DNA from 3 places in the Cedecea sp. Ae19-4 genome. Region 1 is predicted to be linked to each of the others. Evidence: predicted binding sites of a transcription regulator. Region 1 holds the regulator's gene; each other region holds the start of a gene.
The links. The regulator sigma-54, encoded in region 1, starts transcription at its own class of promoters, with help from an activator protein. The targets are predictions, from matches to a motif close to GTTGGCACANNTTTCGCTNT.
Positions count from the first base shown of each region.

Region 1 (10,258 bases):
TGACGCAGGCCGAGGGCGTCATGCTGCTGACAATCGCAGTGTTATATCTACTCTTTATCATTAGAATAGGCCGCCTTGCGGAACGACAGGGGATCGATAGTCTGACGCGGGAGCAGCAGGCCGAACTCCCTCAAGAAGGCAGTCTGTCCGTCGCATTTTTATGGCTGGGAGTGGCGTTGGTTATTATGCCGATGGCAACGCGGATGGTCATCGATAATGCCTCGGTGCTTGCCCATTATTTTGGCGTAAGCGAACTGGTTATCGGTTTGACGATCATTGCGATTGGTACCAGTCTGCCGGAATTAGCGACCGCCATAGCCGGCGCGCGCAAGGGCGAAGATGACATTGCGATTGGTAATATCATCGGTTCGAACATTTTTAACGTTGTGTTTGTGCTTGGCATTCCTGCGTTGGTGGCACCGGGCCACCTCAACCCGTTAGCTTTTGCCCGGGATTATTGGTTGATGTTAGCGGTAAGTGCTGTTTTTGCCCTGCTCTGCTGGCGCAAACCTCGCCAAATCGGCAAGCTCGCGGGCGCTCTGTTAACATGTGGATTCATCATATGGATTGTGGTGCTGTGGTTCGTTGCGCCACCTGTCGTCGAATAAAGCGGAAACGGGAATTATGTCTCATATAGATTTAGCGCCGGGTTTTGACTTTCAACAAGCGGGCAAAGACGTGCTCAATATTGAACGTGAAGGCCTGGCTCAACTCGACCAGTACATCAACGACGATTTCTCGCTGGCCTGTGAGAAGATATTCTATTGTCCCGGTAAAGTTGTTGTCATGGGGATGGGAAAATCGGGTCATATTGGGAAAAAAATCGCGGCAACCTTTGCCAGTACCGGCACGCCAGCCTTTTTTGTGCACCCAGGAGAAGCCAGCCACGGTGATTTAGGCATGGTCACGGCACAGGATATCGTCCTGGCGATTTCTAATTCCGGCGAGTCGAACGAAATTTTGGCGCTCATCCCGGTATTAAAGCGCCTTCAGGTGCCTTTGATTTGCATGACCGCCCGCCCGGAAAGCTCAATGGGCCGTGCAGCGGATATTCATCTGTGCATCAAAGTGCCTCAGGAAGCTTGCCCTCTCGGCCTCGCGCCAACCTCCAGCACAACGGCGACGCTGGTTATGGGCGATGCGCTGGCCGTGGCGTTACTGAAGGCTCGTGGTTTTACCGCTGAAGATTTTGCTCTGTCTCATCCTGGCGGCGCGCTGGGGCGTAAGCTATTACTCCGCGTGAACGATATCATGCACACGGGTGATGATATCCCGCACGTAAGCAAAGAAGCCTCTTTGCGGGATGCGCTGTTGGAGATTACCCGTAAAAATATGGGGATGACGGTCATCTGCAATGACCTGATGAAAATAGAGGGCATCTTTACCGATGGCGATTTACGTCGCGTGTTCGATATGGGTGTTGATTTACATACCTTACGTATTGCGGATGTCATGACAACGGGAGGCATTCGCGTACGCCCTGGCACATTAGCTGTGGACGCATTAAACCTGATGCAGTCACGCCATATTACTTCGGTTATGGTGGCGGATGGCGACCAGTTGCTGGGTGTGGTACATATGCATGACATGCTACGCGCGGGCGTAGTTTAAAAAAGGATTAGCCTTAATGAGTAACCATGATGCGCTGCTTAATACCTGCTACGGGCCGGTAAGCGCGCAGGTCATAGCGAAAGCGAAAGAGATTCGCCTGCTGATTCTGGACGTTGACGGCGTAATGTCTGACGGCCTTATTTACATGGGCAACAGCGGTGAAGAGCTGAAAGCCTTTAACGTACGCGATGGCTATGGCATTCGCTGCGCCCTGACCTCCGGAATTGAAGTCGCTATTATTACAGGCAGGAAAGCAAAACTGCTGGAAGATCGCTGCGAAACGTTGGGCATTACCCACCTTTATCAAGGGCAATCCGATAAAGTTGTGGCGTTCCACGATCTGTTGTCAAAGGTTGCGCTTTCTCCCGATCGGGTTGCCTACATTGGCGATGACCTGATCGACTGGCCAGTCATGGAACGGGTCGGTTTAAGCGTTGCCGTTGCAGACGCCCACCCATTATTGACGCCAAAAGCGGATTACGTGACCAGAATCAGCGGCGGGCGAGGCGCAGTGCGGGAAATCTGCGATCTCCTGTTGATGGCGCAAGGCAAGCTTGATGAGGCAAAAGGGCAATCCATATGAGCAAGACCAGACGTTGGATTATTTTCCTGCTTGCCATTGCGGCATTAGTGCTTATCGGCCTGAATCTGACGGAGAAGGACGAGTCCGGCGTAACCGTTAACAGCGATACGCCAACTTATCAAAGCGAATTTTCCACGACAGTCGTATACAACCCACAGGGCGCGCTGAACTATAAGCTTATTGCTCAACACGTTGAATACTTCTCGGATACGGGTATTTCATGGTTCACCAAGCCTGTCATGACCCAGTACGATGAAAATAAAATCGCCACCTGGGAAATTCAGGCGGATCGCGCCAAACTTACCGATGACAAAATGCTTTATTTGTATGGCAACGTCGTCGTCACAGCGTTAACACCTGACTCTCAGTTACGCAGAATCACGACGGACAATGCGCAGGTGAATTTAATTACTCAGGATGTCGCTTCTGACGACCTGGTGACTTTGTACGGCACCACATTTAACTCCAGTGGCCTGAAAATGCGTGGCAACTTACGCAGCCAAACTGCACAGCTGATTGAAAAGGTTAAAACCTCATATGAAATCCAGAATAAACAAACTCAGCCTTAAACTTGTTCTGCTTGGTTCGCTTTTTGCCGTACCGCTGTCAGCCTGGGCACTGACCGGTGATACCGACCAACCTATTCATATCGAATCCGACCAACAGTCTCTCGATATGCAGGGCAACGTCGTTACCTTTACCGGCAATGTCGTTGTGACTCAGGGCACGATCAAAATCAACGCCGATAAAGTCGTTGTGACCCGCCCAGGCGGTGAACAAGGCAAAGAGGTGATTGATGGCTACGGTAACCCAGCTACTTTCTATCAAATGCAGGACAACGGTAAGCCGGTAAAAGGCCACGCGTCCACCATGCATTATGAATTGGCTAAAGATTTCGTTGTACTGACCGGCAACGCTTACCTTGAACAGCTGGACAGCAACATCACCGGCGACAAGATCACCTACCTGGTGAAAGAGCAAAAAATGCAGGCGTTTAGCGAGAAAGGCAAACGCGTGACCACCGTGCTGGTGCCGTCTCAGCTGCAAAACAAAAACGGCCAGCAACCGGCACCAAAAAAGAGTAACTGATTCGTTATGGCAACTTTAATTGCGAAAAACCTGGCCAAAGCCTACAAAGGCCGCCGCGTAGTCGAAGACGTCAGCCTGACCGTTAAATCAGGTGAGATCGTTGGGCTGCTCGGGCCAAACGGCGCCGGTAAAACCACGACGTTTTATATGGTAGTGGGGATCGTGCCCCGCGATGCAGGTAACATCATTATTGATGAAGAAGACATCAGCTTGCTGCCACTTCATGCTCGTGCGCGTCGCGGCATCGGCTATTTGCCGCAGGAAGCGTCCATTTTCCGCCGCCTGAGCGTGTTTGATAACCTGATGGCGGTGCTGCAGATTCGCGATGATCTGACGTCAGAGCAGCGTGACGATCGCGCTAACGAGCTGATGGAAGAGTTCCATATCTCGCACCTGCGTAATAACCTCGGGCAGTCACTGTCCGGCGGTGAACGCCGCCGCGTAGAAATTGCTCGCGCGCTTGCGGCAAACCCGAAGTTCATTTTGCTGGATGAACCCTTTGCCGGGGTTGATCCTATTTCCGTTATTGATATCAAACGCATTATCGAGCACCTGCGTGACAGCGGCCTCGGCGTATTGATTACAGACCATAACGTCCGCGAAACGCTGGCCGTCTGCGAACGCGCCTACATCGTTAGTCAGGGGCATCTGATTGCCCACGGTACACCGGAAGAAATCCTTGAAGACGAGCAAGTTAAGCGAGTCTATCTGGGCGAAGAGTTCAGACTCTGATAGGGTGGGAAGTCTTACACGACTTATTTGAGGACGTTTGCTCTGAACATGAAGCAAGGTTTGCAATTACGGCTTAGCCAACAACTTGCTATGACGCCCCAGCTGCAGCAGGCCATCCGTCTGCTTCAGCTCTCAACGTTAGAGCTTCAGCAAGAACTCCAGCAGGCACTGGACAGTAATCCATTGCTTGAGCAAACCGACCTGCATGATGAGATCGATACTCAGGAAGTGCCTGAGAGCGAAGCAATGGACACCCGTGAAGCCCTCGAGCAGAAAGAGATGCCCGATGAGCTGCCGCTGGATGCCAGTTGGGATGAAATTTACACCGCTGGAACGCCTTCAGGTACGGGAACTGACTATCTGGACGACGAGCTGCCTGTCTACCAGGGCGAGACCACCCAGTCCCTGCAGGACTACCTGATGTGGCAGGTCGATTTGACGCCATTTTCCGATACGGACGCCGCTATCGCGACGTCTATTGTCGATGCAGTGGATGAAACCGGGTATCTCACCGTGCCGCTGGAAGACATTCTGGAAAGTCTGGGCCACGACGATGTAAGCCTTGACGAAGTGGAAGCCGTCCTCAAACGCATCCAACGTTTTGATCCCGTCGGCGTCGCAGCGCGAGACTTACGCGATTGCCTGTTAATTCAGCTTTCTCAGTACGCCAAAGAGACCCCATGGCTGGCGGAAGCCCGGCTTATTGTTAGCGATCATTTAGATCTGCTGGCAAATCACGACTTCCGGACGTTGATGCGGGTCACGCGTATCAAAGAGGACGCGCTTAAAGAGGCCATGTGCCTGATTCAGTCCCTCGATCCTCGCCCCGGCCAGTCGATCCAAACGGGTGAACCTGAGTACGTTATTCCTGATGTACTGGTGCGTAAGCACCTGACGCGCTGGGTTGTAGAGCTTAACGCAGACAGCATCCCGCGCCTCAAAATCAATCAGCAATACGCAGCCATGAGCGGCAACACGCGCAATGACAGCGACTCGCAGTTCATCCGCAGCAACCTGCAGGAAGCGAAATGGTTGATTAAAAGCCTGGAAAGTCGCAATGATACGTTATTGCGCGTGAGCCGATGCATTGTCGAACAGCAGCAGGCCTTCTTTGAGCACGGTGAAGAGCATATGAAACCGATGGTGCTGGCCGATATTGCTCAGGCAGTGGACATGCACGAGTCGACAATTTCGAGGGTGACCACTCAGAAATATTTGCATAGTCCACGCGGCATCTTTGAATTGAAATATTTCTTCTCCAGCCACGTCAATACCGAAGGCGGCGGTGAAGCCTCCTCCACGGCAATTCGGGCGCTGGTGAAGAAGTTAATTGCTGCGGAAAACCCCGCCAAACCGCTGAGCGACAGTAAGTTAACCTCAATACTGTCGGATCAAGGTATTATGGTGGCGCGCCGCACAGTTGCGAAGTACCGAGAGTCTTTATCCATTCCACCGTCAAACCAGCGTAAACAGCTGGTGTGACTTTACCGATAAGGAAGACACTATGCAGCTCAACATTACGGGACAAAACGTCGAGATCACTGAAGCACTGCGTGAATTTCTGAACTCGAAGTTTGCCAAACTGGAGCAGTACTTCGAAAGAATCAACCAGGTCTATATTGTATTAAAGGTGGAAAAAGTCACCCATACAGCGGATGCTACGCTGCATGTGAACGGTGGAGAACTGCATGCCAGTGCCGAAGGCCAGGACATGTATGCGGCGATTGACGGCCTGATTGATAAACTGGCCCGACAGTTAACGAAACACAAAGATAAACTAAAACAACACTGATAATCCGGGCATCCGATGTGCATATGGCCGGCCCGCTGCTTAAGTCGCGGGCCGTTTGCACAAAAGTGCTTAGGTGAACTTATGATGAACAACGATTCCGCTCTACAACTGAGCAATGTCCTTAACCAGGAATGTACTCGCAGTGGCGTCCACTGCCAGAGTAAAAAACGTGCGCTGGAAATCATCAGCGAACTGGCAGCCAAACAGCTTGGCCTTCCACCGCAGGTCGTTTTCGAAGCCGTACTGACCCGTGAGCGTATGGGCAGTACCGGCATTGGCAACGGTATCGCTATTCCCCACGGCAAGCTGGAGGAAGATACGCTTCGCGCCGTCGGCGTCTTTATTCAACTGGAAACGCCAATCGCTTTTGATGCCATCGACAATCAACCGGTTGACCTGTTATTTGCGTTACTGGTACCTGCTGACCAGACAAAAACCCACCTGCACACGCTTTCCCTGGTGGCCAAGCGTCTGGCGGATAAAACCATTTGTCGCAGGCTGCGCTCAGCCGGCAGTGACGAAGAGCTTTACCAGATAATTACTGAAACAGAAGTCGATCACGACAGCGAAAATGAATAATCGGCGCGTTTGATGTCTCAGACAGATAAATCGGGAGAATGATTACATGGTGCTGATGATTGTCAGCGGCCGCTCAGGTTCAGGGAAGTCTGTAGCCTTGCGCGCACTGGAAGATATGGGATTCTATTGCGTGGATAACCTGCCGGTTGTCCTGTTGCCAGAGCTGGCAAAAACGCTTGCCGATCGGCAAATCTCTGCTGCCGTCAGCATAGACGTGCGCAACATGCCGGAGTCGCCGGAAATCTTCGAGCACGCAATGGACAGCCTGCCGGACGCTTTTTCTCCGCAGCTGCTGTTCCTTGATGCCGATCGTAATACGCTAATCCGCCGCTACAGTGACACGCGCCGCCTTCATCCGCTTTCCAGCAAAAATCTCTCTCTGGAAAGTGCGATTGACGAAGAAAGCGATCTCCTCGAACCACTAAAATCCCGCGCGGACCTGATCATCGACACCTCCGAAATGTCGGTACACGAATTGGCGGAGATGCTGCGTACTCGTCTGTTGGGTAAACGTGAACGCGAACTCACCATGGTGTTCGAGTCTTTTGGCTTTAAGCACGGCATACCGATTGACGCCGATTATGTGTTCGACGTGCGTTTTCTTCCTAACCCGCACTGGGATCCAAAACTGCGTCCAATGACCGGCCTCGATCGCCCTGTCGCCGCCTTCCTCGACAGGCACACAGAAGTACACAATTTTATCTACCAGACCCGCAGCTATCTTGAGTTATGGTTACCGATGCTTGAAACCAACAACCGTAGCTACCTGACCGTGGCGATTGGCTGTACCGGCGGTAAACACCGTTCGGTTTATATTGCAGAGCAGCTGGCTGACTACTTCCGCTCACGCGGGAAGAACGTCCAGTCCCGTCACCGCACGCTGGAAAAACGTAAAACATGAGCGTAAAGCAGACCGTTGAAATCACCAACAAGCTGGGCATGCACGCGCGCCCGGCGATGAAACTGTTTGAGCTGGTACAAAGTTTTGACGCAGAAGTGATGCTGAGAAACGAAGCGGGCACCGAAGCTGAAGCCAGCAGCGTGATTGCCCTCCTGATGCTGGACTCCGCCAAAGGAGGCCACATAGAAATAGAAGTCACAGGCCCGGAAGAAGAGCAAGCCCTGGCGGCCGTGATTGCTCTGTTCAATGCCGGATTTGACGAAGACTAACCGCCGTGCGCGGATCTAACCGCGCCCAATTTTCCATACTGCGGCAACGTTACGCGCTGTCACGCAAATATTCTCACCCGCCTTTTCCAACGCCTCCGCCAGCGTCTGAACCCGATTAAGCACCGAAAATACAGCGTCGAGCCCGTGCTGATGGACTACGCCGTAATCAGTCGTCATACCGCCAGCCAGCGCGATAACCGGCACCTGAAAACGCTTCGCCACTCTCGCCACGCCTATCGGCGTTTTGCCATAAATGGTCTGGCTGTCTATACGCCCTTCTCCGGTGATAACCAGGTCCGCCCCCTGAACAGCCTCGGCAAGCCGCAAAGCTTCGGTGACAATTTCCACACCGGGCTGCAGGCGGGCATGAAGCAAACCAAACAAAGACGCCCCCATGCCCCCTGCCGCCCCGGCACCTGCTACGGCAATCACATCCTTACCGCTGATGTGCTCCAGCTGTTCGCCATAATGCCTGAGTGCAGTATCAAGCTGCATAACCTGCTCGGGCGTAGCGCCTTTCTGCGGCCCAAAGACCGCTGACGCACCGCGCTCACCGCACAGCGGATTATCGACATCACAGGCCACCAGAATGTCGCACTGTGCCAGGCGGGCATCCAGTTGGCTAACATCAATCTCTGCAAGCTCAGCCAGGGCAGCACCGCCTGCGCAAAGCTCATTACCCTGTGCATCACGAAGCCTGACGCCCAGCGCCTGCATCATGCCGGCCCCGCCGTCGTTGGTTGCGCTGCCACCGATACCAATAATGATTTTACGTGCGCCGCGATCCAGCGCCGCCAGAATAAGCTCCCCGGTGCCAAAAGTGCCGGTCAGCAGCGGATTTCGTTTTTCGGGCGGCACCAGATGCAGCCCTGAAGCGGCCGCCATTTCAATGATGGCTGTTTCGCTATCGCCCGTGATGCCAAAGAAAGCCTCAACAGGCAGCCCCAGCGGGCCGGTCACCGTTACAGGGATAATTTGCCCGTGCGTCGCGGCAACCATCGATTCAACGGTCCCTTCTCCTCCGTCGGCCATCGGCAGCTTGATATACTCTGCGTTCGGGTAAATCTCGCGAAAACCTTGCTCAATGGCCTCGGCGACCTGCATCGCGCTCAGGCTCTCTTTGAAAGAATCGGGGGCAATAACAATTTTCATGGCAACCTCATTAACCCGCTAAATTAAACACACCAAACATCAGGGTTGAAACAAAAGCGATGGCCAAACCAACGGCTGTTTCGTAGGGAAGCAGTTTTAAGCGTTCATGAACCTGCATATTCACGCTGCCCCCGGTGGCATGGAAAAAGCTGCCGTGCGGCATATGGTCAAGCACCGTCGCCCCGGCATGGATCATTGCCGCCCCGGCGAGTGCAGAAATTCCCATATCGACAAGCGTTGAGCTAAACACCGCAGAAGCCACCGCCGTTCCTGCCGTTGTTGATGCGGTAGCCATGGACATCAGCGCCCCGGAAAAAGGTGCCAGAAGGTAGGACGGCATACCGGAGGCCGTTAAACCGTTAATCAGCACATCCTTCAAGCCGGAGTTGGCGATGATCCCGGCCAGCGTTCCGGTCCCCAGCAGCATAATCGCCACCGGAGACATACGCGCCAGCCCCGACACCATAAAATGATTTGTCTGCCGCCACTGCCCCATCACTATAGCCCCAATCAGGCCGCCTATCGGCAACGCAACCAGCGGATCAATCGCAATGCCGGCAATCGGGCGAAGTGCAAGCAGGCAAATAGCCACCAGCGGCGCCGCTATTGCCGCGCCAAACGCAGGCAAGGCCTTTTCTTTTTCCCCGGCAATCAACTCACTGCTGGCAACTTTAGAGCCCCGATGCTGCAACCGCTTCGCCAGAAAATAGGCGAGCGCCAGCCCAAACAGACCCGGTACAACGCCCGCCATCATTAAGTCGGTGAGTGGAACGTGGAAAGCGTCAGCCGCCGCAATCGTATTAGGATTGGGCGACATAACGTTCCCGGCCTTCCCGCCGCCAATCATCGCCAGCAGTATAGCCATTTTCGAAATGTCGGCCCGGTGGGCAATCGCCAGGGCAATAGGAGAGACCGTGATAACGGCAACATCAATAAATACGCCGACGGCGGTCAGCAACATGGTCGCCACTGCCAAAGCGAACAGCGCCCTTTTCTCACCCACCTTACGGACAATGGTTTCGGCAATTGTGTTGGCTGCCCCGGACTCAATCAGCACGCCCGCCAGTATGCCTGCCCCGAGAATGCGCAGTACCGCATTGGTAATCCCCTGCGCCCCGGTAATCATAAGCGAAAGCGTCTGCACTAAATCAGCGCCGCCAACTAACCCGCCAGCCAGAGCGCCAGCAATCATGCCGTAGGCCGGAGGAACCTTGCGTAAAATTAGGACAATAGAAACAACCAGCGCCACCAGGGCGCCCAGAGCCGAAACCGTGGTCATGAATCACTCCTGTTTTGATTTTTTTAGGGAGATCGAAAGGTACGGCGGGACATTACCCTGAGCGGGCTGCAAATAGCTTGAGAGAAAACACCAGAAAATGGGCGGTGAAAGAAACGTTTTCTTGTGGATTACTACAAATCAGTCGCTGAGCTGCATACCAATAAACAGCTGAAGAGTCGAATCTAACTTATTAATATCTAAAGCCGTTATCGACTCTATTTTACTTAGCCGATAGCGCAATGTATTGACGTGAATATGCAGCAATTTTGTC
Region 1 is NZ_JBCHWG010000004.1:209,298-219,555, reverse strand. Features, by position in the region: gene AAIE02_RS22190 (calcium/sodium antiporter) at 1-608, shown strand, start outside; gene kdsD (arabinose-5-phosphate isomerase KdsD) at 625-1,611, shown strand; gene kdsC (3-deoxy-manno-octulosonate-8-phosphatase KdsC) at 1,628-2,194, shown strand; gene lptC (LPS export ABC transporter periplasmic protein LptC) at 2,191-2,763, shown strand; gene lptA (lipopolysaccharide ABC transporter substrate-binding protein LptA) at 2,732-3,283, shown strand; gene lptB (LPS export ABC transporter ATP-binding protein) at 3,290-4,015, shown strand; gene rpoN (RNA polymerase factor sigma-54) at 4,064-5,497, shown strand; gene hpf (ribosome hibernation promoting factor) at 5,520-5,807, shown strand; gene ptsN (PTS IIA-like nitrogen regulatory protein PtsN) at 5,889-6,386, shown strand; gene rapZ (RNase adapter RapZ) at 6,433-7,287, shown strand; gene npr (PTS phosphocarrier protein NPr) at 7,284-7,556, shown strand; gene AAIE02_RS22135 (glycerate kinase) at 7,572-8,708, opposite strand; gene AAIE02_RS22130 (GntT/GntP/DsdX family permease) at 8,719-9,987, opposite strand; gene AAIE02_RS22125 (sugar diacid recognition domain-containing protein) at 10,126-10,258, opposite strand, start outside.

Region 2 (10,258 bases), on a different contig from region 1:
GTTCGTCGAGGATCAGAAAGCGGCAATGATGTGAGAGCGCCCGCGCCAGCAGGATTTGCTGTTTTTCCGCCAGGGTGCATTGCTCAATACGTTTTTTGACGTCGATCTCTACGTCGAGCTGCGCCAGCGCTTCTCGAGCCTGCCGGTAAATTTTCGACCAGCGGTAGACATGCCCCGTTTCGGCCAGCTTATCGAGCATGATGTTTTCCGCCACGCTCAGGCCCGGCACCAGGGCAACGTCCACTTCCTGCTGCACCAGATGGATCCCCAGCAGTTTGGCGTCACGCGGGTTGCGGATCGTCACCGTTTCACCGTCGATCAGGATTTCGCCCTGGTAACCCTCGTGCGCGCCGGAAAGCACCGCCATCAACGTGGATTTACCCGCGCCGTTTGCGCCGGTTAAAGCATGTACCGAGCCGCCCTCCAGCCGGAAATTCACCTGGCTCAGCGCGTTAAAGCCCGCGAAGGCGATAGAGATTTCTCGCATCTCAAGGCGGTTAAGCGTGGTCATAGCGGCGGCGACTTCCGGGTTTAATGAATTGATCTGTCGAATTTTTAACGGCCTTCTGGGTTGCGGGCAATGAACGAAAAGACATAAGATAAAGCAAAATGATATTAGCCGTCCAGATGTCTGGACATATCATCGGCATAGAATATATCCCGCCAGCGAAGAAAAGGAAATGCATCATGACCAGCACCGCTATCCGCGTGGTTACCGGCCCCGCGAATTACTATTCACACCCCGGCAGCCTTGCTCGTCTGACTGAGTTTTACAGCGAAGATCAGCTGAATAACGCAGTCTGGATCTACGGCGAACGCGCGTTTGCGGCGGCCCGGCCTTTCCTGCCGACGGCGTTTTCGCTGCCCGGCGCGAAGCATATTCAGTTTGGTGGGCACTGCAGCGAAAGCGACGTGCAGAGGCTGGTGGCGGAGTCTGGTGAACGTCAGGTGGTGATCGGCCTCGGCGGTGGAGCGCTGCTGGATACGGTCAAAGTGGTTGCTCGTCGGCTGAATGCGCCAGTGGTGGCAATCCCGACCATCGCGGCAACCTGTGCGGCCTGGACGCCGCTGTCTGTGTGGTACAACGACGCCGGCCAGGCGCTGCGCTTCGAGATTTTCAACGATGCTAACCATCTGGTGCTGGTGGAGCCGGAAATTATCCTGCGTGCGCCGCAGGAATATTTGCTGGCCGGCGTCGGTGACACGCTGGCGAAGTGGTACGAAGCGGTGGTGCTTAGCCCGCAGCCGGAAAATCTGCCGCTGACCGTGCGCCTCGGTATTGGTGCGGCGCTGGCGATCCGCGATGTTTTGCTGGAGCGCAGCGAACAAGCGCTGGAAGATCAGCGCCAGGGCAAGTTAAGTCAGGCGTTTCTGGACGTGGTCGAGGCGATTATTGCCGGGGGCGGGATGGTGGGTGGCCTGGGCGAACGTTACACCCGCGTTGCCGCCGCGCATGCCGTCCATAACGGTCTGACGACGCTGCCGCAAACCGACCGCTTCCTGCACGGCACGAAAGTGGCCTACGGGATTCTGGTACAGAGCGCACTGCTGGGGCAGGACGATGTTCTGGCGCAGCTGACGCAGGCCTATAAGCGTTTCAATCTGCCAACAAAACTGGCGCAGTTGGATGTGGATATCCATAATCGTGCCGACCTGGATAAGGTGATTGCCCGTACTTTACAGGCCGGGGAGTCGATTCATGCGCTGCCGGTGGCGCTGTCGCCGGAGAGTTTGCTGGCGGCGCTGGAGAAAGTTGAGGCGTTGTAAAGATTTGCCCCTCACCCTAACCCTCTCCCCACAGGGGAGAGGGGAAAAACCAGAAGCGACGTCGTGGTTGAGGACAACGTTAGTCGTAAAGCGAGGCACGGTTCCGGCTTAAATCGCCTCCGTTTTCTCTCCGACTGGCCAGGGTCCGGCCGTCGGGAACGGCCGGAGGCTGAGAGCGTCGGGAACGCATCTCAGCCGACCCAGGACTGGGAGATAAAACGGAGGTCTGCCGCTTCAGCGGTCGATTTATTTCGCCGGGAGTCCGGGTTCTCAGGGGAGTGACGGTGACTCCCCTGAGACGTTCATCGACGCGGTGGCAAAATATAAAACTTTACTTAAGGTGAACGGGACTTTAGCCATGTTTGCATAGAAACGGCCAGGCTTAAGGCGCTGAAGTTAACTCCCGCACCAAACTAAACGCCTGCTTCATATGCTCCTCGCTGACGATAAACGCCCTTAGCTGCTGTGCAGCGTCCATCCCCTTGGCAATCAGCCCCTGCGGGCTGGCGCTAATCTGCCAGGTCAGGTCGCGGCGGTGGGTTTCTCCGGCCAGGTGCAGCGGCATCTCCGGCGTTTTCACCTTGACCAGCATCGCCGGAAGGGAAAGCGCGTCGCTCGCCCCGAGCAGGTTTTTCGCCAGCGTCATGGCGCTGAGCTGAATCGGCTGCAGGAACGGCAGCACTTTGCCATCGATTTCTGCGCAGTCGCCGAGGGCGTAAATATCCGGGTCAGACGTTTGCAGCTGGCTGTTCACCAGGATGCCCCGGTTAACCTCAAGTCCTGCATGCTGCGCCAGCCCGACGTTCGGGCGCAGGCCGATGGCGGACACTACCGCATCAACTTGCAGCTCACGTCCGTTGTTAAGCGTGGCGCACAGCCCTGACTCCGCCTGGCTCACCGCTTCCAGACGCTGGTTGAACAGCAGCTCGACGCCCATCTGGTTCAGGCGGGATTGCAGTCGGCCGCTAACCTCTGCCGGAAGCAGCGACGCCATCAGGTGGCTGGCGTTATCCACCAGCACAACCTCTTTGCCCGCACGGCAGAAGTCCATCGCCAACTCGCTGCCGATCAGCCCGCCGCCGAGGATCATCACCCGCCGGGCGTCGCGCAGCCGGGCTTCACAGGCCTGATACTCCTGCTGGCTGTTGAGCGTCGTCATCAGCTCTTTGCCGGCAACGGGCGGCAGCAGGGCGGCAGAGCCGGTCGCCAGCACCAGCTTGTCGTAGCGCCACTGCTGCTCGCCGCAGTTGACCCGTTTATTTTTTGGGTCAAGGCTGCTGACCCAGCTATTGGCGTGCAGCGTCAGGTTGAACTGCTCCGCAAACGCGCCAGCCTGCTGGCGGGTCATCGCTTCGGCCCGCTGGTTTAAGCTGATGACGTGGCTCAGGTCCGGTTTGTTGTACTCGTCGGCGCTGTCGGCGGCAATCAGCCGGATGGGCACCTCTGCGCTGTGTTTGCGGATATTTTTCACCAACTGGCGGGCGGCAAAGCCTGAGCCGACTATCACAATGCCGTTGTTCATTTGGCCTCCGTTGCCAGTTCGTCGAAGACGTCTTTGCCCAGCGAACATTCAGGGCACAAGAAACTGTCAGGCACTTCGCTCCATGGCGTGCCTGGCTCAACGGCCTGCATCGGTTCGCCCTGCGCTGGATCGTAAATCCACTGGCAAACGCTGCACTGCATGCGGGGGCCGAGGTCGGCGCCGGTGGATTCTGCTTTTGCTTCTTCGGCTAGCGGAGCGACGGTGATTGAAGCCTGAGCCACCGGCAGCGGGGAGAGCGCCCACTGGCGGGCGATTTCGCGACCGTGTTCGCGGCAAAGTTCCAGGGCGTTGCCGTCCGGACGCCATTTCGCCTTCAGGCTGAGGGACATTTCAAACCCGGCGTCCTGCAGGCGGGTGGAAAGGCGATCGACCGCGCCGCCGCTCCAGCCGTGGGAGCCGAAGGCGCTGGCGCGTTTGTTGCGGAAGCGCAGCCCGGTTATCTCTTCCACCAGCCCGGCGATTTTCGGCATCATCACGTTGTTCATAGTGGAGGTGCCGACCAGCACGCCTTTGGAGCGGAACACGTTGGTCAGAATTTCGTTTTTATCGCTGCGTGCCACGTTGAAGATTTTCACCGCCACGCGCGGGTCAACTTCGTGAATGCCCTGGGCAATGGCGTCCGCCATCATGCGGGTGTTGTTCGACATGGTGTCGTAGAACAGCGTGATGCGGTCTTCCTGGTAATCGGCGGCCCATTTCAGGTACAGCTCAACGATTTGCGTCGGGTTGTCGCGCCAGACCACGCCGTGGGAAGTGGCAATCATCTCCACCGGCAGGTTGAAGCCGAGGATTTCGGTAATTTTTGGCGTTACCAGGCGGCTGAATGGCGTCAGGATGTTGGCGTAGTAGCGCTGGCACTGTTCGAACAGCTCGGTCTGATCCACTTCGTCGTTAAACAGATGCTCGTCGCAGTAATGCTGGCCGAAGGCGTCGTTGCTGAACAGCACCGCGTCGCCGGTCAGATAGGTCATCATGCTGTCCGGCCAGTGCAGCATTGGCGTTTCAACGAAGATCAGCTGTTTGCCATTGCCGATGTCCAGGCTGTCGCCGGTTTTCACCACCTTAAAGTTCCACTCCGGGTGATGGTGGTGACCATTAATGGAGTCGATGCCGTTGGCGGTGCAGTAGATTGGCGTGTGCGGGATGCGTGACATCAGCTCGGTCAGCGCCCCCGCGTGGTCTTCTTCCGCGTGGTTGATAATGATGTAGTCGAGCGTGTTAAGGTCGATTTCACGCTCAAGGTTTTGCACAAACTCGCGGCTGAACTTGTGGTCCACAGTGTCGATCAGGACAGTTTTCTCTTCGCGAATGAGGTAGCTGTTGTAGCTGCTGCCGCGTAGCGTTTTATATTCCGTGCCGTGAAAATCACGCACTTCCCAGTCACGTTGCCCAACCCATTGAATGTTGTTTTTAACCTGAATAGCCATTGAGAACCTCATTGATGTCATAGCGTTAAGTACTTCAATGACGGTGTTATTGCGAGTATCGTGCCAGTTTTATAATTTATTGATTTTTAATTATTTGTTGTTTTTTGTGTTCTTTTTTATTGTCATAATGACATTTTTGTTTTTGGTCATAATGACTCTGATGTTTGTCATTTTGACTACTCAGGCGTAAGCTGAACGCCTCGCGTTCCAGGAGCCTCCCTATGAGCCTGTCGATGTCTTCTCTCGCCGCCATTGCAATCGAACTGCAGAGCGGCATCAGCCATTCCGATCGCTTTACCCGCGTTATCCGAACCCTGAGAAAGCTGCTCGGCGGTGATGCCACGGCGCTGCTGCGCTACGAGTCGCGGCATTTTTACCCGCTGGCGATAGACGGCCTTGCCCTCGATGTGCTGGGGCGGCGCTTTGCCGTGGACGCTCATCCGCGACTGGAGGCCATTGCCCGCGCGGGTGACGTGGTGCGTTTCCCGGCCGACAGCGAGCTGCCCGACCCGTATGACGGCCTGATTCCAGACCATGAAGAACTCAAAGTTCACGCCTGCCTGGGGCTGCCGCTGTTTGCCGACCAGACGCTCATCGGGGCGCTGACCGTGGACGGCATGGATCCTTATCAGTTCGACAGCTTCAGCGATGAGGAGCTCAGGCTGATTGGCGTACTGGCGTCCGGGGCGCTGAACAATGCTTTGCTGCTGGAACAGCTTGAAAAACAAACGCCGGAAGGCACGGTACAGCCCGCTATTGCGCGGGAGGCCGCCGGGGAGATGATTGGCCGCTCGCCGGGCATCATCCAGCTGAAAAAAGAGATTGATATCGTTGCCAGTTCCGATCTGAACGTGCTGATCACCGGCGAGACTGGCGTGGGGAAAGAGCTGGTGGCGCGGGCGATTCACGCCGGATCGGCCAGGGTGGCAAGTCCGCTGGTTTACCTTAACTGCGCCGCGCTGCCGGAAAGCGTGGCGGAAAGTGAGCTGTTCGGCCATGTGAAGGGCGCTTTTACCGGGGCGATTCATCACCGTACCGGCAAGTTTGAAATGGCGGATAACGGCACACTGTTTCTCGATGAAATCGGTGAATTACCGCTGGCGCTGCAGGCCAAGCTGCTGCGCGTGTTGCAGTACGGTGATATTCAGCGGGTAGGGGACGATCGCAGCCAGCGCGTGGATGTTCGGGTATTGGCCGCGACTAACCGCGATCTGCGCCAGCAGGTACTGGCCGGCGAGTTTCGCGCCGACCTGTTTCACCGCCTGAGCGTTTTTCCGCTGCACATTCCACCGTTACGCGAGCGGGGAGAGGACATTGCGCTGCTGGCCGGTTTTTTCTGCGAGCAAAGCCGCGTGAAGATGGGGCTGAAACAGGTTGGGCTGAGTGAATCGGCTCGGATGCTTCTGGCGCAGTATGGCTGGCCGGGAAATATCCGCGAGCTGGAACACGCCATTTATCGCGCGATTGTGCTGGCCCGCGCCGGTTACCCACAGGGCGAGCTTGTGCTTCAGCCTCAACATTTCCAGCTTGCTGGCCAGTTGGATGTGGTAGCCCACGAGCCAGAAACGCCACCCGTAGAAAACCCTTTTGCCAGCCTGCGAGAAGCGACCGATGCGTTTCAGCGCGGCCAGGTTAGGGAAGCGCTTGCCCGTAACGGCAATAACTGGGCGGCCAGCGCCCGGCAGCTCGGCGTCGATGTGGCCAACCTCCACCGGCTGGCGAAGCGGCTGGGAGTGAAATCACCCCAAGGGAGTACCTCTTAACTTCAACCGCAGATAAATTCATCATACAAACTCGTTGTTTAGCGGCGAAGCGGCGCGGATAATCGCTGTGTATTTTTATATATAACGAGGATGCTATGGCTTTGACTTCAGCACGCAGCGCGGGCGCCCTGGCGCTTTGCTCACTTCTTTTCAGCGCTTCGGCGCTGGCTTCTGCCGATATTCGCGTCACCTATGCAGGTTCGATGGGCAAGGTCATGGACCAGTCCCTCGGTCCGGCCTTCGCGAAAGAAAACCACGGTGATTACCAGGGGCAGGGGCAAGGCGCTTACGGAATGGCGCGGCTGCTCGCCAGCAAGAAAATTACCGCCGATGTGTTTGTCTCCATCACCCCTGGCCCTATGCAAATCCTGAAAGATGCCGGGCTGATTGACGATGCCGTGCCGGTGGCCAGCACCAGCATGGTTATCGCCTATAGCCCGAAAGGAAAATACGCGCCGCAGTTTGCCGCCGCGAACGGAAAAGACGCCAGCTGGCTGAAAGTGCTGGCGACGCCGGGGCTGAAGTTTGGCCGTACCGATCCGTATAACGATCCTAAAGGGCAGAATATTGTCTTTACGCTGCTGCTGGCGGAAAAATATTACCAGCAGCCGGGCGTGGCGAAGCAGGTGATGGGGGAAGTACAAAACCCTGCCCAGGTCAGCCTGGAAGGTGGCCTGCTGACGCGGCTGGAGAGCGGGCAGGTTGACGCCGCCGCCGGGTACGAAAGCGAAGTGATTTCCGCCAAACTGCCGTACATCGCGCTGCCGGATGAGATCAACCTCAGCAACCCTGATGAAGCCAAACAGTGGTACGACACCGTGAGCTTCACCATCAAGGACAGCGCCGGGAAAGATCAGGTGCTGCATACCCAGCCGCTGGTCTATTACGCTGCCGTGCTGAAAAACGCCCCGAACGGCGTGCCGCAGGGGCAGAAGTTTATCGACTTTATGCGCAGCGCCGAAGGCCAGAAGCTGTTTAAAGCGAATGGCTATGCGGCACCTAAAGGCCAGGCGATTTACGCGCAATGATGCGTAGCCCGGCAATGTGGCTGTCGCTCCCGGCACTGCTTCTGCTGGCGATTCCGTTTGCGACTTTGCTGGGCGTCACGCCGTGGCACGGGTTTCATTTGGCCTGGGGAGACGGTAGCGCGATTGCCGTTTCTCTTGGGTTGGGCGGCCTGGCGCTGATGATTGTTGTCGCGCTGGGGCTGCCGGTGGCATGGTGGCTGGCCTGGGCCAAAGGCCGGCGTCGACTGCTGGTTGAGGCACTGGTGTTGCTTCCCCTGCTTACGCCGCCGCTGGCGATGGGGATTTTGCTGATTTCCGCCTGGGGGCCGTATAGCCTGGCGGGGGAGTGGCTGTCCCGCTTCGGGCTGACGCTGGTGAATAACCCCGGGGCTTTCGTGCTGGCTCAGGTTTACGGCGCGCTGCCTTACTTTATTACCGCCGCCCGTTCCGCGTTTGCCGCGGTGCCGAAAGAGATCCTTGAAGCCGGGCGCACGCTCGGGGCCTCGCCCTGGCAGCGCTTCCTGCGCCTTGCTTTGCCGATATCCGCGCCGGGACTTGCGTCGGCGCTTGCCGTGGCCTGGGTTCGGGCCATCGGTGAATTTGGCATCGTGATGATTTTTGCCTATTTCCCTCAGGGGATCCCCGTCAAGCTGTATACCAATCTGCAAAACGACGGCGTGGATGCGGTTTATACTTTAGTATGGCTGCTGCTGCTGTTCACTTTGCCTCTGCCGATTATCTGCTTTGCTTTTGCCCGGCGAAAAGCGGCGCATTAGGGCTGTCAGGTTGCTGTCGGGTTGATGTCGTGTCGCTGTCGTGTTGAAGTGGCGCGGGCTGAGCCATAGTCAGGGCGGGTTAAATCATTTGAGGATCTCCAGCCATGAGTAACAACATTAAAGCGTTGCGTTTGTCCCGCGCCTGGTCCCAGGAGCAGCTGGCCGAACTCTCTTCCCTGAGCGTCAGAACTATTCAGCGTATTGAAAATGGCGGCCAGGCAAGCCTGGAAACCATGAGCGCGATTGCGGCGGCGTTCGATCTCAAGGTGACGGATTTATACGACGACAATGAGCCGGACGGTGAACCTGAGGATGCGCTCAATACGCGCATTCTTGAAGCTAAGCGCCGCGTGGCTCGCGAGTATCGCTTCTACCGTTCCGTGCTGGTGTGGGCGATTGTGTGTACCGGCCTGGCCGTTATTAACTGGCTGACTTCGCCGGGCCACTATTGGTTCCAGTGGGCAACGCTGATTTGGGGCGCGCTGCTGGTAATGGGCGGCCTGCGCCTGTTCCTGCTGAAGGGCTGGCTGGAGAAACGCCAGCAGCAGCGCCTCCAGCAGCTGTTGCGGAAGTGATCAGTTCACAATGCGGTTGCGGGCAATCCAGTCGATAAAAGCCTGTTTTGGCAGGGCTTTGCTGTAAAGCCAGCCCTGCCCCCAGGCGACGCCGTGTTCCCGCAGCCACGCCGCCTGCGCCGCCGTTTCAATCCCTTCGGCGAGCGTTGCCAGATGAAGCGTTTTCGCCATTTCAATGATGTACGGCGTGACGTTTTTGTACTCCAGCGCGTCAACGAACGATTTGTCTATTTTCAGGATATCAACGTCGAGATCCTGCAGGTAGCTGAGGCTGGAATAGCCGGTGCCAAAGTCATCCAGATAGATAGGATGACCCGCTTCGCGGTATTTCGCCACAATCGGGGCGCTCACCTTAGGGTTGGCAAAGCCTCGCTCGGTAATCTCCAGCGCTATTTGTTCCGCTTTGACCTGATACTTCAGCAGCAGCGGCCTGATGGCCAGCAGCACCCTGTCGTTAAGCACGTCGCTCGGGGAGAGATTGATTGAAATATGGTGCCGAGGGTGGGCGTGCAGCCAGTCACCGAGATCGGCGAAAGTCTTTTTAATCACCAGCTCGGTGATCTGCGAAATAAGCCCGGTCTGCTCGGCAATGGGAATGAAGATGTCCGGGCTGATGAAACTCCCGTCCGGTAAGCGCCAGCGAAGCAGCGCTTCTGCACCTACGCCTTCACCGGTTTTTAAATCAACGATGGGCTGATATTCGAGGCTAAATTCCCGGCCTCTGATGGCGTCCTGAATACGCGCCTGCGGGGATTCAAGACGGCGCAGCAGGCGAGTGATGAACCAGCCTGCGCTAAGGCTAACGAGAATACCTATTGGCAGCCAGATGACCAGTTGCTTATACCAGGCCGTTTGCAGCGGGGCACTGGACGCCCAGGTTATCAGGGCCAACCCGGACGCCGGAGAGCGGAGAATGACATAGTCGTTTTTCCCGTCGGAGTAAGTTGTCACGCCCTTTGCTACCTGGCTTTCCCAGCTGTTGTTGGGCAACCCGGCGTTACTGGCAATCAGTCGATTACGCGCCAGGCCAACCAGGGCAACGTTGACCGGCGTATTGCCAAGAGGAATGACGTCAATGAAGGCCTGCGGATCGATAACCACCACATGATCCTGGTTACCGATGTATATCATTGGGCGCTGAAAACCCAGATCGGTGACGTCGGTGTACCAGGCGAAGAAGCCCCGTGTGCTTTGCGTATCGGGTGGGCCAAGCTTAATGCCATGGTGTGCTGCTTCAAGGGAAGAGCATACGGCCCGGTCGCCGACGAGATAGACGACTTCCTGGATGTAGAGATAATCAAAAGCGACGCGGCGCATGGCATCCAGATGGCTGGCAGAGCAGTGCTGGCCGCGAAAAGCGTTGATTTGCCTGAGCGCCATGTTGGCCTGGCTAATAACTT
Region 2 is NZ_JBCHWG010000001.1:2,663,202-2,673,459, reverse strand. Features, by position in the region: gene AAIE02_RS12620 (sugar ABC transporter ATP-binding protein) at 1-511, opposite strand, end outside; gene AAIE02_RS12615 (oxidoreductase) at 688-1,767, shown strand; gene norW (NADH:flavorubredoxin reductase NorW) at 2,150-3,289, opposite strand; gene norV (anaerobic nitric oxide reductase flavorubredoxin) at 3,286-4,737, opposite strand; gene norR (nitric oxide reductase transcriptional regulator NorR) at 4,959-6,500, shown strand; gene AAIE02_RS12595 (extracellular solute-binding protein) at 6,596-7,528, shown strand; gene AAIE02_RS12590 (molybdate ABC transporter permease subunit) at 7,525-8,283, shown strand; gene AAIE02_RS12585 (2TM domain-containing protein) at 8,388-8,858, shown strand; gene pdeB (cyclic di-3',5'-guanosine monophosphate phosphodiesterase PdeB) at 8,859-10,258, opposite strand, start outside.
Region 2: norV (anaerobic nitric oxide reductase flavorubredoxin) is a predicted target of sigma-54. The motif match lies at 4,786-4,805, and genes of this name have one in related genera.

Region 3 (10,258 bases), on a different contig from region 1:
GTTTCTCCCATCGCGAAACTTTTCTGCAGGTTGGCTAACGGCACCCGGCTGTAATCGCTCCAGACGCCGAGCACGCGATTAAAGTCGATATCAACGATGACGTTACCTAAATCAAAGATATACAGCATGCGCACCTCCTTTCCGACATGGAGAAATAACTGTAGCGGGAAAGGCTGACTTTGACTATCAGAGGAAGGCGAGGTTGCGCATTCTAAGGCAGAAATAAAAAAGCCCCGCCTTTACAGGCAGGGCTTCAGCAGACTGCAGAAAAGAAACTTAAGCTTCTTTGCTACCACGACCCGCACGTTTACGGTCGTTTTCAGTCAGGTGGCGCTTACGGATACGCACGGACAGCGGAGTCACTTCTACCAGTTCGTCATCATCGATGAACTCCAGAGCTTGCTCCAGGGTCATTTTCTGCGCAGGAACCAGGGTGGTCGCTTCGTCAGTACCGGAAGCACGCATGTTGGTCAGCTTCTTACCGGTCAGGCAGTTTACGGTCAGGTCGTTAGAACGACTGTGAATACCGATGATCTGGCCTTCGTAAACTTCAGCCCCGTGGCCCAGGAACAACTTGCCGCGATCCTGCAGACCGAACAGCGCAAACGCAACCGCTTTACCCTGACCGTTAGAGATCAGTACGCCGTTCTGGCGCTGGCCCACTTCGCCCTGACGGATATCGTCATAGTGGCTGAAGGTGGAGTACAGCAGACCGGTACCGGAGGTCATGGTCATGAATTCGTTACGGAAGCCGATCAGACCACGGCTTGGGATAACGTAGTCAAGACGCACGCGGCCTTTGCCGTCTGGATTCATGTTTTTCAGGTCGCCTTTACGCTCACCGAGCGCCTGCATCACGGCACCCTGATGCTGCTCTTCAACGTCCAGAGTCACGTTCTCGAACGGCTCTTGTTTACGGCCGTCGATTTCGCGGAAGATAACTTTCGGACGGGATACCGCCAGCTCGAAACCTTCACGACGCATGTTTTCGATAAGAACAGACAGGTGCAGTTCACCACGACCGGAAACGCGGAATGCGTCCGCATCTTCGGTTTCTTCAACGCGCAGCGCAACGTTGTGAACCAGCTCTTTGTTCAGACGATCCAGAATCTGACGAGAGGTCACGAACTTACCTTCTTTACCGCAGAACGGAGAGGTGTTGACGTTGAAGAACATGGAAACGGTTGGTTCATCTACGGACAGCGCTGGCAGCGCTTCAACATTTTGCGGATCGCAAATGGTGTCGGAGATGTTCAGTTCGCCCAGGCCGGTGATAGCGATGATGTCGCCAGCTTCAGCTTCGGTAGACTCGATACGCTCCAGACCCAGGTGAGTCAGTACTTTACCGACTTTACCGTTACGGGTTTTCCCTTCGCTATCAATGATAGTGATCTGCTGGTTTGGCTTCACTTTACCGCGTTTGATGCGGCCGATGCCGATTACGCCAACGTAGTTGTTGTAGTCCAGCTGGGAAATTTGCATCTGCAGTGGACCATCGAGGTCAACGCTTGGTGCCGGTACGCGATCGACAATGGCCTGGTACAGTGGCGTCATATCCGCCGCCATATCATTGTGATCCATACCCGCGATGCCGTTCAGTGCGGATGCATAGATGATTGGGAAGTCGAGCTGTTCGTCGGTCGCATCAAGGTTAACGAACAGGTCGAAGACCTGATCCACAACCCAGTCAGGACGCGCGCCAGGGCGGTCAACTTTGTTGATAACCACGATCGGCTTCAAACCATGGGCAAACGCCTTCTTGGTTACGAAGCGCGTCTGCGGCATTGGGCCATCCATTGCGTCAACCACCAGCAGAACGGAGTCAACCATTGACATTACGCGCTCAACTTCACCACCGAAGTCGGCGTGTCCTGGGGTATCAACGATGTTGATACGGTAGTCATTCCATTTGATAGCGGTGTTTTTAGCGAGGATGGTAATCCCACGCTCTTTCTCCAGGTCATTGGAGTCCATCACGCGTTCAGTAGTTTCAGCACGCTCACTGAAGGTACCAGACTGCTGCAGCAGCTTATCAACCAGGGTAGTTTTACCGTGGTCAACGTGCGCGATGATGGCGATATTACGCAGATTTTCGATCACAACTTTGCCTCAGGCATTAGAAATAGCGCGTTATTGTACACGTATTAATCGAAGGACAGAACAGGATCACAAAGAACCTTTACAAACAATGCAGAAAGTAAGGGTTTGTGATCGCTTTCACGGAGCTAAAAAGGGAGCCATAACGTAAATTGCACCAATATGGTGCTCAGGTTTCATACTGAAGCACTATATTGGTGCAAATTATTCATCCTGGTGCAGCCCTTTTGCACTATGGTGCGCATGATAGCGCCTTTTTAGGGTGATTTAAAAGTTGGCACAGATTTCGCTTTAAACATTTTATGGCGAAAAGCCACATTAAGAAGTGTTTGATTACCTCGTTACCACGACGACTACACCAATCCGGGAGAGTTTAAGTATGTCCGCTGAACACGTTTTGACGATGCTGAATGAGCATGAAGTTAAGTTTGTTGATCTGCGCTTTACCGACACTAAAGGTAAAGAACAGCACGTCACTATTCCTGCTCATCAGGTAAATGCTGACTTCTTCGAAGAAGGCAAAATGTTTGACGGCTCCTCGATTGGTGGCTGGAAAGGTATCAACGAATCCGACATGGTGCTGATGCCAGACCCAACGACGGCGGTAATCGACCCGTTCTTCGCGGACTCTACCCTGATTATCCGCTGTGACATTCTCGAGCCAGGCACTATGCAGGGCTACGACCGTGACCCGCGTTCTATTGCAAAACGCGCTGAAGACTACCTGCGCTCTACCGGCATCGCAGACACCGTTCTGTTCGGGCCAGAGCCAGAATTCTTCCTGTTCGACGACATTCGTTTCGGCAGCTCTATCTCCGGCTCCCACGTAGCTATCGATGATATCGAAGGCGCATGGAACACCGGCACCAAATACGAAGGCGGTAACAAAGGCCACCGTCCAGCGGTGAAAGGCGGTTACTTCCCAGTGCCACCGGTCGACTCTTCTCAGGACCTGCGTTCTGCTATGTGTCTGACCATGGAGCAGATGGGCCTGGTTGTTGAAGCTCATCACCACGAAGTGGCGACCGCTGGTCAGAACGAAGTGGCAACCCGCTTCAACACCATGACCAAAAAAGCTGATGAAATTCAGATCTACAAATACGTTGTACACAACGTGGCTCACGCTTACGGCAAAACCGCGACCTTTATGCCAAAACCAATGTTTGGCGATAACGGTTCCGGCATGCACTGCCACATGTCCCTGTCCAAGAACGGCGTAAACCTGTTCTCCGGTGACAAATATGCTGGCCTGTCTGAGCAAGCGCTGTACTACATCGGGGGTGTTATCAAACACGCTAAAGCGATCAACGCCCTGGCGAACCCAACCACCAACTCCTACAAGCGTCTGGTCCCAGGCTACGAAGCTCCAGTTATGCTGGCTTACTCTGCCCGTAACCGTTCTGCTTCTATCCGTATCCCGGTGGTTGCGTCTCCGAAAGCACGTCGTATCGAAGTGCGCTTCCCGGACCCAGCGGCTAACCCATACCTGTGCTTCGCAGCGCTGCTGATGGCCGGTCTGGACGGTATTAAGAACAAGATCCACCCAGGCGAAGCCATGGATAAAAACCTGTATGACCTGCCGCCAGAAGAAGCGAAAGAGATCCCACAGGTTGCTGGCTCTCTGGAAGAAGCACTGAATGCACTGAGCGAAGACCGTGAGTTCCTGACTGCGGGCGGCGTATTCACCGACGACGCTATCGATGCTTACATCGCTCTGCGCACTGAAGAAAACGACCGCGTGCGCATGACTCCGCATCCGGTAGAGTTCGAGCTGTACTACAGCGTCTAATTGAAGTTGTTTTTTGTTGCCGTGGAAACTTTGGCCCATCTTCGGATGGGCTTTTTTCTCCATCGGATCCTCCTGTGACGCTGTTTTTTGTCACTCAAAGACTATAATGCACTAAAACGGTGCACGGAGACTGCTGTATGGCAACTGGCGCGCTGCCCGATGCTGGGCAGATTCTGAATTCTCTCATCAACAGCATCCTGCTCGTGGATGACGAGCTGGCGGTTCACTACGCCAACCCTGCGGCTCAGCAGCTGCTGGCGCAGAGTTCACGCAAGCTGTACGGCACACCTTTGCCGGATCTATTGAGTTATTTCTCGTTGAATATTGGCGTCATGCAGGAAAGCCTGATGGCAGGCCAGGGGTTTACCGACAACGAAGTGACGCTGGTCATTGATGGCCGATCGCACATTCTTTCTCTGACGGCGCAAAAGCTGCCGGAAGGGTACATCCTGATGGAAATGGCGCCGATGGATAATCAGCGTCGATTGAGTCAGGAACAGCTGCAACACGCGCAGCAGATTGCTGCCCGAGATTTAGTTCGTGGCCTTGCACATGAGATTAAAAATCCGTTAGGCGGCTTACGTGGCGCGGCGCAACTGCTGAGTAAAGCGCTCCCCGACCCGTCGCTGACGGAGTACACCAAAGTCATTATTGAGCAGGCGGACCGCCTACGTAATCTGGTGGATCGTCTGCTAGGGCCTCAGCAGCCGGGCATGCACGTCACCGAAAGCATTCATAAAGTTGCCGAACGCGTGGTGAAACTCGTGTCGATGGAGCTGCCGGATAACGTCACTCTTGTGCGGGATTACGATCCGAGTTTGCCGGAGTTTGCGCACGACCCTGACCAAATTGAGCAAGTTTTACTGAATATCGTACGCAATGCGCTGCAGGCGCTGGGTAGCGAAGGGGGCGAGATTATCTTGCGTACCCGTACCGCTTTCCAGCTGACGCTGCACGGTTCTCGCTACCGCCTCGCGGCACGCATAGATATTGAAGATAACGGCCCGGGTATCCCGGCACATTTGCAGGACACGTTGTTCTACCCGATGGTCAGTGGGCGAGAAGGCGGCACCGGGCTGGGTCTTTCCATCGCGCGTAGCCTCATCGACCAGCATTCGGGGAAAATCGAATTCAACAGTTGGCCTGGTCATACCGAATTTTCGGTTTACCTGCCTATTCGGAAGTAGAGGTCATTATGCAACGAGGGATAGTTTGGGTCGTTGACGACGATAGCTCCATCCGCTGGGTCCTTGAGCGCGCGTTAACCGGAGCCGGATTAAGCTGCACCACCTTTGAGAGTGGCAATGAGGTGCTGGACGCGCTGGCGACCAAAACCCCGGACGTGTTGCTGTCGGACATTCGTATGCCCGGCATGGACGGTCTTGCCCTGTTAAAGCAGATTAAGCAGCGCCACCCGATGCTGCCGGTCATTATCATGACCGCGCATTCGGATTTAGACGCAGCCGTTAGCGCCTATCAGCAAGGGGCTTTCGATTATCTGCCAAAACCGTTTGATATCGACGAGGCGGTAGCGCTGGTTGAACGCGCGATCAGCCACTATCAGGAACAGCAGCAGCCGCGAAATGCGCCGGATAACGGGCCAACGACCGACATCATCGGCGAAGCCCCGGCGATGCAGGACGTGTTTCGTATTATTGGCCGTCTGTCGCGCTCCTCCATCAGCGTACTGATTAACGGCGAATCCGGGACCGGTAAAGAGCTTGTGGCGCACGCGCTGCACCGCCACAGCCCGCGGGTTAAATCGCCGTTTATCGCGCTCAATATGGCGGCTATTCCCAAAGATTTAATCGAGTCAGAGCTGTTCGGGCATGAAAAAGGGGCTTTCACCGGCGCCAACCAGATTCGCCAGGGGCGCTTCGAACAGGCTGACGGCGGCACGCTGTTTCTCGACGAAATAGGTGATATGCCGCTGGACGTTCAGACTCGTTTGCTGCGCGTGCTGGCCGACGGACAGTTTTACCGCGTGGGCGGCTACGCGGCGGTAAAAGTGGATGTCCGCATCATTGCGGCAACCCACCAGAACCTTGAGCAGCGGGTACAGGAAGGCAAGTTTCGTGAGGACTTGTTCCACCGTCTGAACGTCATCCGCGTGCACCTGCCTCCGCTTCGCGAGCGTCGGGAAGATATTCCGCGTCTGGCACGCCATTTCCTGCAAGTGGCCGCGCGCGAACTGGGCGTGGAAGCAAAGCTGCTGCATCCGGAAACGGAAAACGCCTTAACGCGTCTCGCCTGGCCCGGCAACGTCCGCCAATTGGAAAACACCTGTCGCTGGTTGACGGTCATGGCAGCGGGTCAGGAAGTGCTTATTCAGGATCTCCCGAGCGAGCTGTTTGAAACGACAGTGACCGAAAGCGGCGGGGTCACGCAGACCAACCCGGACAGCTGGGCCATGCTGTTGGCACAGTGGGCGGAACGAGCGTTGCGCTCCGGCCATCAGGATCTGCTTTCTGAGGCGCAGCCGGAAATGGAACGCACGCTGCTAACCACTGCGCTGAGACATACTCAGGGGCATAAACAAGAAGCGGCTCGCCTGCTGGGATGGGGCCGAAACACGCTGACTCGTAAGCTAAAAGAGCTGGGTATGGAGTAACGTTCGGCCATTTTGTAAAGAAGCAAATCAGCCCGCAAATTGCTGCTATTTTGTACTTTACTGCCGCGCCGGGTTAAGTATGATCGGGCGCGTTCAGGCAGGAGAGTCAGTTATGTTGGAATCCGTAATTCATATGGTCACGCGCGGCGCCGAAGCTGGTGCAGCCGCTGGCCATTCGCCACAGACGGCAGTAGCCGCGGTGATGTGCGCGTTACTGGTGAGCTTCTTTAGCTAAAAGAGAAGGCGGGGAAACCCCGCCTTTTTTATATCACTCTGGAAAACTGCTGCAGGCGCGCCTTTTGCCTCAGGTAGGCATCAAAGCACATGCAAATGTTGCGAATCAGCAGGCGTCCCTTGCCGGTCACCTGAATCCCCTGCTCACTGACCTTCACCAGCCCATCTTTCGCCAGCGGCGCCAGCAGGCCTAAGTCCTCGGCAAAGTAATCCGCAAACGTCAGCGACCATACCTGCTCAATGTCGGCGAAGTTAAGCTGGAAGTTGCAGATCAGCGCCTTGATAACATCGCGGCGAATGCAATCGTCCCGCGTGAGCGCCAGGCCACGCCACAGCGCATTGCCCTGCTCATCCACCTGCTGATAATAGCGCTTTAGCTCTTTCTGGTTCTGCGCGTAACAGTCGCCAATCATGCTAATTGCCGACACGCCAAGCCCCAGCAGATCGGTATCCCCTTGAGTGGTATACCCCTGGAAATTACGGTGTAGTTTGCCTTCCCGCTGGGCAATCGCCAGTTCATCGTCCGGGCGGGCAAAGTGATCCATCCCAATAAACTGGTAACCAGACCCCGTCAGCGAGCCGATGGTTTCCTGCAGGATATCCAGCTTCTGCTGCGCGCTCGGTAAATCAGCGTCTTTAATCTTGCGCTGGGCGGCGAATAGCGTCGGCAGGTGCGCATAGTTGAAAACGCTAAGGCGATGCGGGCTTAGCTCGGCTACGCGCTTGAGCGTGAAGGCAAAGCTTTCCGGCGTTTGCTTTGGCAGGCCGTAAATCAGGTCAATGTTGGTGGAAGTAAACCCCAACGCCCGCGCACGCTCGATCAGCGCGAAGATAAACGCTTCGTCCTGCTCGCGGTTGACGAGGCGCTGCACTTCTTTATTGAAGTCCTGAACGCCCATACTAAGGCGGGTAAAGCCTTCCTGCCGAAGATGGTCGAGCACATCCAGTTCAATTTCACGCGGGTCAACTTCAATAGACAGTTCCGCGTCATCATTAAAATGGAAATTGCCACGCAGCAGCGCCATCAGGCGGCTTATTTGCGCTTTGCTCAGATAAGTTGGCGTCCCGCCGCCCCAGTGCAGCTGGCTAACCTGCCGGCCCGCAAACAGCGGCGCGCGGTGGATGATTTCCTGCTCCAGAGCATCGAGATACTGGTCGGCCTTGTGCTGCTGGCGGGTCACAATTTTATTGCAGCCACAGAAATAGCAAAGCTTGTGGCAGAACGGGATATGCACATAAAGCGACAGCGGCCGCTCCGGGTAACGGGCAACCGCCTGCAAAAATGCCGGTTCGCCAAAGGCTTCAGAAAATTCCAGTGCGGTTGGATAAGAGGTGTAACGCGGCCCTGAATAATTATATTTCTGGATCAGAGCCAGATCCCAGTCGATTAACTGCTCAGACATACTCACTCCTTGCGGTGTTGTCGCCGGCGCCGACGAGGCGAAGCTGGCCCGCTCATTCCACGAGCCATAACCCTTCGCCGCAGCGAATTCTGCAGCCGCGACAGCCGCCGTAGTTTAACGAATAACCACAGCAGATAACACACCAGCGGAATAACCATAATAAGAACAGGTAATCCCATAGGAGTAAACGTCAGTTACCGCCCTTCAGCAGACGCATCAAATCATCCGCTTTTTCTTCTTCTTCCTCTTCATCGTCTTCCCAGGCGATGCCGAGCTGTTCCATTAGTGCATCGATGCGGTCGAGCTTCGCATCCACCCAGGACTGCTCTTCCTTGCTAAGGGTTTCGCCTGCTTCCAGACGCTCCAGCAGCCCATCCAGGCGCTCATCGTTTTCCAGCATATCCAGCTCAGCCTGTGGTGTTAGCATAGGTTTCTCGCTCTTCGGTTTGTGCTGTTTAGCGACCGGTGCTGCATCGGTTACGCCCAGTTGAATAGGTTTTTTACTGCCAATGCGAGGGTCTTTCGCCTGACCCGATGATTTGCCGCCTTTCGCCTGATTGCCACCATTCGCGCGGCTCCCCGCTGCGTGGCCGCTGTGTTTTTTCTGGCGCTTACGCTCACGCGCTTCCTGGTCAAGCTCTTCGCGTGATTTACGGCGTGCTTTTGCCGGTTTTTTACCTTGTGGTGCCGAGTTTGGTTGCTTCATGATAAGTCGTCTTAAGCCATTTTATTCAGTATAGAATTGCGGCGGAATCTAGCAGAAAGCAAGCAAAGAAAAAAGGCGACAGGTTAACCCGTCGCCTTTTTCTTATTCTGGCCCCCGTAAAGGAGCAAATATTCCATGTTAGCTTGAGACAACCCTGTCCTTCCTTCGCCGACACACTCACTTTACCGCTACGCTTGTTATTAACAAGGTGGCCGCCCACATTCACGGCTTCCCCCACAATGAACTAATCAGTTAATTATTTGAAAATAAACCACTCTTGAATAAATCGTTGCCAATATTCACCGGGATATCTGCCATTTACCATAGCAAATGACTTACAAAATCAATCCACTTCGCTGTAAGCCTTCTGCTTCTGGCGAGAAACACGGCGTTTTCCGCTCGTTCAGGTATAATCCCCGGCAAATGCTTACCTGACGGAGACAACCGTTTTGAAAAACTGGAACTATCAACTGACTAAGTTCGTGCTCAGCGCACCGGACATTCGCCATCTGCCTTCTGATACCGGTATTGAGGTTGCTTTCGCAGGCCGCTCTAACGCGGGGAAATCCAGCTCGCTGAACACGCTGACCAATCAGAAAAGCCTGGCGCGTACCAGTAAAACCCCTGGCCGTACGCAGCTCATCAACCTGTTTGAAGTTGCCGAAGGCAAACGCCTGGTAGATTTACCTGGCTACGGCTATGCCGAAGTCCCGGAAGAGGTGAAACACAAATGGCAACGCGCGCTGGGGGAATACCTGCAAAAGCGTAACAGTCTGAAAGGCCTGGTCGTGCTGATGGATATCCGTCATCCACTGAAAGATCTCGATCAGCAGATGATTGAGTGGGCAGTAGCCAGCAATATCGAAGTCATGCTGCTGCTGACCAAAGCCGATAAGCTCGCATCGGGCGCGCGTAAAGCACAGCTGAATATGGTGCGTGAAGCGATTCTGGCGTTTGGTGGAAATATCGAGGTCGAGGCGTTCTCTTCCCTGAAGAAAACCGGCGTTGATAAACTGCGCCTGAAGCTGGATAGCTGGTACAACGATCTTCCGCCGGCGGTGGAAGAGGAAGCGGCTGAAGAGTAATTCGTCCCTTCAAGGATCGTCTGCTCACTCTCAGTTCACAACGCGGCCCTGGCCGCGTTTTTCTTTTCTTTCGCGCAATAAAAAACGCCCCAGTCATTTCTGACTGGGGCGGCTAAATATTCAGCCAAATCCGATTACGTGAAGTAAAAGGTCTGAAAGATAGAACATCTTACCTCTGTACCCTACGCGAATAACTTTACTCCTTTTTAATCGCTCAAAAAAGCATTTTTTGTAGTTTTTTTTCACTTTTTGCATCACATTCTTGAATCATCATCACAAAAAGCTATGACTTATGTTGCTTAGTTACAAAAACATGACCTGAGCAATTGTCGA
Region 3 is NZ_JBCHWG010000002.1:314,883-325,140, reverse strand. Features, by position in the region: gene yihX (glucose-1-phosphatase) at 1-128, opposite strand, end outside; gene typA (ribosome-dependent GTPase TypA) at 277-2,100, opposite strand; gene glnA (glutamate--ammonia ligase) at 2,477-3,886, shown strand; gene glnL (nitrogen regulation protein NR(II)) at 4,024-5,073, shown strand; gene glnG (nitrogen regulation protein NR(I)) at 5,082-6,497, shown strand; gene AAIE02_RS14265 (YshB family small membrane protein) at 6,610-6,732, shown strand; gene hemN (oxygen-independent coproporphyrinogen III oxidase) at 6,761-8,134, opposite strand; gene yihI (Der GTPase-activating protein YihI) at 8,325-8,840, opposite strand; gene yihA (ribosome biogenesis GTP-binding protein YihA/YsxC) at 9,290-9,925, shown strand; gene spfP (small protein SpfP) at 10,046-10,093, opposite strand.
Region 3: glnA (glutamate--ammonia ligase) is a predicted target of sigma-54. The motif match lies at 2,371-2,390, and genes of this name have one in related genera.